2 regions of the Subdoligranulum sp. APC924/74 genome follow, and region 2 is predicted to be linked to the other one. Evidence: predicted binding sites of a transcription regulator. Region 2 holds the regulator's gene; the other holds the start of a gene.

Region 1 (3,419 bases), on a different contig from region 2:
TATTTCTACAAACGCAAAGGGGATGAGCAGCCCCGTTAAAGCCGTTACATATGTTAGTTGTAACTAACGCTTTTTTCAAAAAATAGCCGGCGTGTTTCCACAAGCGTTTTGCGGGTATACTCCGGCTTTTATTATACGGTGCGGCACAAGGATGCAGTTCAGGATGCGCGGCGGCGGAACAGCACCGCCAGAGACCATACCAGCGTGGCCGCGCTGAACCACAGCCCGGTGCTGAACGCGTTGGCTGCCGCTGTGCGCAGCATGGCACCGGGCATGGGGATCTCCGGCATATGCCTGGCCGCCTGCCACACTGCCGCTGCTTGAACAGCAGCCTGCTCCGCCCCAACGGCGCAGCCAACGGTAGAAAGGATCATCGGCAGCAGCAGGCGCTTTTTATCCTTATGGCACCAGCCCAGCAGCAGGCCTGCGGAAATTATTCCCGTCCCCCACGGCAGAAGCCCCAGCAGGGTGCCCAGCCAGCTGTCGGGCTTCGTGCTGACAAATACCGCCGTTGGGCCATCTGCTCCGCCAATAATGCCAATGGTGCTGCTGGCCTGCGCTCCCCTTGCCTGCACCCGGTCTTTCAGCTGGTTCCAAAATTGGCTCACGATCTTCCCTGCCTTTCATTTGTTGTTTGACCGCTGCATGGTTCTTGTTTGGTTAGTTATACTATAGCATGTCACGCTGTTTTCGTCAATGAAACATTAAAATCGCAGCATCCCTCAATATTTCTGCCACGAAAAACCGCCCCGCATGCAGCAGTGGACAGCATGCGGGGCGGTAATTATAGATTCAGTTCATCGAAAGATCACAGCAGGCCCTTGTACAGTTCCTTGATCTCCTCAACGCTGGTATCACGCGGGTTGCCGGGGCAGCAGGCATCGGCAAAAGCGGACTCTGCCAGGAACTGGATGTCCTCTTCCTTCAGGATGCCATGCAGGTTTGCGGGGATGCCAACATCGGCGCTCAGCTGCTTGACGGCTGCGATGGTTGCATCAGCGGCTTCGGCATCATTCATCTCGTCAATGCCGGTCACGCCCATAGCCTTGCCGACTGCGCGGTAACGCTCGCCTGCAACACTCTTGTTGTATTCCAGGCCGGTGGGCAGGATGATGGCGCAGGCAACGCCATGCGGGGTGTCGTACAGAGCAGACAAACCGTGTGCCATGCTGTGGACAATGCCCAGGCCAACATTGGAGAAACCCATGCCGGCAATGTACTGACCCAGAGCCATGCCTTCGCGCCCTTCCGGGGTGTTCTGCACAGCGCCGCGCAGGTTCTCGGAGATCAGCTTGATGGCTTCCAGGTGGAACATATCAGAGATGGTGCAATGGCCCTTGGTGATGTAGCCTTCAATGGCATGGGTCAGTGCGTCCATACCAGTGGCGGCGGTCAGACCCTTGGGCATGCTGGACATCATATCGGGGTCAACCACAGCGATTTCAGGAATATCGTTGGTATCCACGCAGACGAACTTGCGCTTCTTCTCTACATCGGTGATGACATAATTGATGGTAACTTCGGCAGCGGTACCGGCGGTGGTGGGTACGGCAATGGTAAACACAGCGTGCTTTTTGGTGGGGGCAACGCCTTCCAGGCTGCGGACATCCGCAAATTCGGGGTTGTTGATGATGATGCCGATAGCCTTTGCAGTATCCATGGAGGATCCGCCGCCGATGGTCACGATGCAGTCCGCCTCAGCTGCCTTGAAAGCAGCAACGCCGTCCTGCACGTTCTGGATGGTGGGGTTGGGCTTGATTTCGCTGTAAACAGCATAGGGGAAGCTGGCTGCATCCAGCAGGGCAGTGATCTTGCCGGTAACGCCGAACTTGATCAGGTCGGGGTCAGAGCAGACAAAAGCCTTTTTATAGCCGCGGGCGGTCAATTCGGGAACAATGTTCTCGATTGCACCATGGCCATGGTAAGAGATCGTATTCAAAACAATGCGGTCAGCCATAATGGTATTACCTCCGTTTTCTGTGCATGGTTTGCTCTTGGGCACGCGCTGTACGCAGCCCGTTCCATGCCTTTGTTATAATTATAACATCGTTTTACCCTGCCGTCTTTGGGCTTTTGTATCCGCTTTATTGTGAAAATTCCACTTTGCTGTTAAGCCGCCCAAAAGTTTCTAAAGTTTTTGGGCATTTCTTCCGTGCTGTCCCCCACTTGCAAACACCTGCGCGATATGCTATACTGTTTTTGCAATGAGGCGCGACCTGTTTTTTGGCCGCGCCTTTTTAACTATCAGGCCAAAACCGCGGCGCGCAGCCCGGTTTTTATAAGGTGTATCTGAAAGCAAAGAAATAGGCCAGATTTTCGACTTTTCAGGTACACTCTAGGAGGGATAACGTCATGCGCTTATTTGATGTGCTGGGCCCCGTGATGACAGGCCCTTCCAGCAGCCACACGGCTGGCGCGGTGCGCATTGGGCTTACAGCGCGCAACCTGTTGGGCGAAACCCCAAAAACCGCCGAGATCCTGCTGCATGGCAGCTTTGCCGCCACAGGCCGCGGCCACGGTACCGACCGTGCGCTGGTGGCCGGGCTGCTGGGCATGCTGCCAGACGATGAACGCATCCCGGACAGCTTTTCCCTGGCGCAGCAGGCCGGGCTGGATTATACCATCGGCACCGTGGTGCTGCGCGGTGCCCACCCCAACACCGCCCTGCTGCGGCTGGAAGGGGTGAGCGGCCGCAAGCTGGAAGTAATGGGTGCTTCCATCGGCGGCGGGCGCATCAACATCTGCCAGATCGACGGCATTACCACCAACTTTGGCGGCGACCACAACACCCTGATCGTTCACAATCAGGATACCCCCGGCCATGTGGCCGAAGTGACCACCGCATTGGCGCAGCGGGGCATCAACATTGCCACCATGCAGCTGTACCGTTCCACCGCCGGGGGCTATGCCGTAATGGTGCTGGAATGTGACCAGCCCCTGCCGGACACCTTAATTGCCGAACTGCGCGGCATGCAGGGCATTGTGAAAGTGACCGGTCTGAACCTTGCGCAGCAGACCGAAACAAGGGAGGGCGCGTGATTATGGCATATTCTTCCGTTAAAGCAATGCTGAACGTCAGTCGCCAGAACAACCAGCCCCTGTGGGACGTTATTTTGCAGAGCGACCTGCTGGAAAGCGGGCTGACCCGCCCCCAGTCCCTGGCCGAAATGCACCACCTGTGGCAGGTGATGGTGCAAACCAGCGATAACTACTGTGGCGCGGATCGTTCCGCCAGCGGCTTTGCGGGCGGCGATGCTGCCAAAGTGGCCGAAGCCGAAGCCCGCGGCCAGCTGTTGACCGGCGGCTATCTGGCCCAGGTGATGGCCGAAGCCCTGAAAACCGCCGAATGCAACGCCTGCATGAAACGAATTGTCGCCGCGCCCACGGCGGGCAGCTGCGGCGTTCTGCCCGCGGTGCTG
Region 2 (3,419 bases):
TGTTGATTTGCTTTGGCGCGGCGGGCCCTGCCCCCGTTTTGAACGAAAGTTCGTTCGCCTTTTATCTGGCAGCGGGCGGCCATTAAACAGCATCCGGCGGCCCCGCATAAAGAGACTTTCCGCGCAGTGATTTTATCTGCCATCCGCCACGGCGGCTGTGCCGTGCTGTTTTGGGCAGGGGCATACTGCCCCTTATAGCATAAGGTATATTGTAGCATGAAAACGCCCGCTTGTAAAACCCCTTTCTCTTTCTATTTTCATCAAAGCCTTTCCGCCCACCGGCGGGCAGCGCCCCCTCAATATCCGGTTTTCCCGGCGTCGATTTCGGCATACAGGTAGCGCAGCGCATCGCCCAGGTTGCCGATGGCATCGATCAGCCCCTCTTCCACAGCCTGTTCCCCGCCCAGCACGGTACCCATATCCATCACCAGCTCCCCGGTATTGTGCATCAGCTGGGTAAAGCGCTTGGCGCTGATGCCGGAATGCCCCGCCACAAAGCTGACGATGCGCTCCTGCATCTGCTCAAAATAGCGCAGGGTCTGGGGCACCCCCAGCACCATGCCGGAGTGGCGCACCGGATGCACCGTCATGGTGGCGGTGGGCACAATAAAGCTTTTGCGGGCCGAAACCGCCAGCGGGATGCCGATGGAATGCCCGCCGCCCAGCACCAGTGTTGCGCTGGGCTTGCTGACGCCGGAGATCAGCTCCGCCAAAGCGAGCCCGGCTTCCACATCGCCGCCCACGGTATTCAGGATGACCAACAGCCCCTCAATGGCGGGGTCCTCCTCAATATCCACCAGCTGGGGGATCACATGCTCATACTTGGTGCTTTTCTGGTTATCGGGGGCCAGGCTGTGGCCCTCAATGGTGCCGATCACCGTCAGGCAATAAATGGCATGGCGGCCCTTGGTGGCAGGCACAATGCCGCTGTCCGTGATCAGGTCATGTTCCAGCCGCATGCGCTCCACATCCTTGGCGACCTTGGCAGCATGGGGGGCGGGCTGTTGTTTTGGGGTACGGTTTGGCATGGCGGGGGTCCTTTCCTTCCGACAAAATCGGTGCGCCGGGCAGTGCAAAACCCGGCTATACCCTGACAGTATGCCCCGCTGGTACGCTTTTTTATGCACAGAGGGGCGCGACTGGGCAAAAAAAGCGCGGAAAAACTTAGATAAAAAATTGACAATCGGCACAAGATTGATTATACTTTTACTAGAATTTACATCGGAATCACACAAGAGGCAGGGCGTTCCCTTTACCCCTGCCCGGAGAACGGGAGATTAGTCTTTATGTCATCAACAATGCAAAACAAAGCATCGTTACCCGTGATCAAGCGGCTGCCCAAATATTACCGCTACTTGAGCAACCTGCAGGCAGATGGGCGTGATAAAATTTCTTCCAGCGAGCTGGCCCGCATGATGGGCACCACCGCCAGCCAGGTGCGGCAGGATTTCAACTGTTTTGGCGGTTTTGGCCAGCAGGGCATCGGCTACAAGGTGGATGTGCTGCTTACCGAGATTGGCAAACTGCTGTTTGGCAACGGCGAGCTGCTGCCTACCGTGCTGATCGGCGCCGGCCGCCTGGGCACGGCGGTCTCCAGCTTTATCAGCCGCGATACCAACGGCTACAAGCTGATTGCCGCGTTTGATATCAACCCCGCCCTGGAGGGCAAGGAGATCAGCGGCGTAACCATCCGCCCGCTGTCCGAGCTGGAAAGCTTCTGTGCGGCGCACAAGCCGGTGGTCGCCGTGCTGTGCGTGCCGCGCCAGAGCGCCATGGACCTTTCGGACGAGCTGGTCCGGCTGGGTATTCAGGGCTTCTGGAACTTCAGCCACTATGATCTTTCGGTCGTTTATCCGCAGGTCACAGTGGAAAACGTCCATTTGGGCGACAGCCTGATGAGCCTTGGCTACCGGCTGCGCAGCCATGATGAATAAAAGCCGGGCACACAGCACGTGACTGTTTCCGGCGGGGTGTACCCCAGCGCCTGCCCTGGCATGGGTGCAGGATCCTGTGGTACACCCCGATTTTCATGCTGTTTTTTACTTTATTTTAATAAGGAGCCAAACATGGCAAAGCTATATTACCGTTACGGCGCAATGAACAGCGGCAAAACCACGGCGCTTTTGCAGGTTGCTTTCAATTATAACGAACGCGGCATGCGGGTGCTGATTCTGAAAGCCAGCGTGGACACCAAAGGCGGCGATCATATTGTTTCCCGCCTGGGGGTCAGCCACAAGGTGGATGTGCTGGTCAGCCCGGACATGGACATCCTGGATATCGTCCGGGCCGATACTGCCGCCCATGGCAGCGCCCCTGCCTGTGTGCTGTGTGACGAAAGCCAGTTCTTTACCCCGGCGCAGGCCGAGCAGCTGTTTTTGGTCACGGTGGACCTGAACATTCCGGTCATCTGCTATGGGCTGCGGGCGGACTTTATGAACCGCGGCTTTCCCGGTTCCACCCGCCTTCTGGAGCTGGCCCATACCATCGAGGAGATGAAAACCATCTGTGCCTGCGGCCGCAAAGCCACCTGCAACGGCCGCAAGGTAAACGGCGAGTTCGTGTTTGAGGGCGCCCAGGTTGCGATTGACACAGTGGATGCTGTAGAGTATCAGAGCCTTTGCCCCCAGTGCTGGTACCGGGAATACCGCGCTTTCCTGAAACGCCACCCCGCGCACCAGTGATCCATTCTTTTATTTCAATCTGTGTTCCGCCCTTTTATATAAGGCAACACCGCACAATTCCCGCCTTGCGGCTTAAGCACCGCTTCGGCAGCTGCGGCACGGCATCTGCGTTGCCAAAATGCTCGATAAGACATCCAGTATTATCTGCGCTTTTGGCTTAGCATCTGCCGTACCTCGCTCGCCGTATCGGCACTTAGAATTATGCGGTATTGCCTTAAGTAAATGACAACATATATGGCACAAAAGCCGCTGCCCAGCCTTGCAGCACCGCTTTTGTGCCATTTTTGTTTCCAACACTTTGCGGCACAATTTTCAGAGCACCAAAAGGCCGCATATACAAGATATGTTTTATGTGCAGCAATTTCCATTCCATTTTTCGCACATATTTTGCCATCGCGAATATTTTTTAGCATACTGTATTTCTTCCCATTGCAAATTTTGCACGAATGCGCAAAAGAAGTGCGCTTGCGTACATTTTTTGCGTTACCGAATTTGTGCGTTTGTTTTCTGTGATTCATTCAGCATTTTACACGTTTTCCCCTATAATTTCGTTGTAACCGTTTGTAGCATATACAAATACGCACAAATCGCCTCACTTTATGCAAGATTTTGCCGTAATTTTTGTTAGATGCAGGGTCAAGCCGTTTCAGCACTATGTACAAATTGTTTTTTCTTAGTTCGTATGTTTTGACATGAGCTGATTTTTTGCCCATTTAATTAAAGCAATATTTGTTTGTT

What was found. The regulator Rex, encoded in region 2, represses fermentation and respiration genes when NADH is low (regulators of the CRP and FNR family bind a similar motif). The targets are predictions, from matches to a motif close to ATTGTTAANNNNTTAACAAT.
Region 1: fucO (lactaldehyde reductase) is a predicted target of Rex. The motif match lies at 2,029-2,048, and genes of this name have one in related genera.

What each region holds. Positions count from the first base shown of each region.
Region 1 is NZ_PSQF01000003.1:83,533-86,951, reverse strand. Features, by position in the region: gene C4885_RS02330 (hypothetical protein) at 159-608, opposite strand; gene fucO (lactaldehyde reductase) at 809-1,957, opposite strand; gene sdaAB (L-serine ammonia-lyase, iron-sulfur-dependent subunit beta) at 2,353-3,039, shown strand; gene sdaAA (L-serine ammonia-lyase, iron-sulfur-dependent, subunit alpha) at 3,042-3,419, shown strand, end outside.
Region 2 is NZ_PSQF01000007.1:4,690-8,108, forward strand. Features, by position in the region: gene C4885_RS03735 (ClpP family protease) at 297-959, opposite strand; gene C4885_RS03740 (redox-sensing transcriptional repressor Rex) at 1,287-1,934, shown strand; gene C4885_RS03745 (thymidine kinase) at 2,067-2,681, shown strand; gene C4885_RS03750 (hypothetical protein) at 2,896-3,075, opposite strand.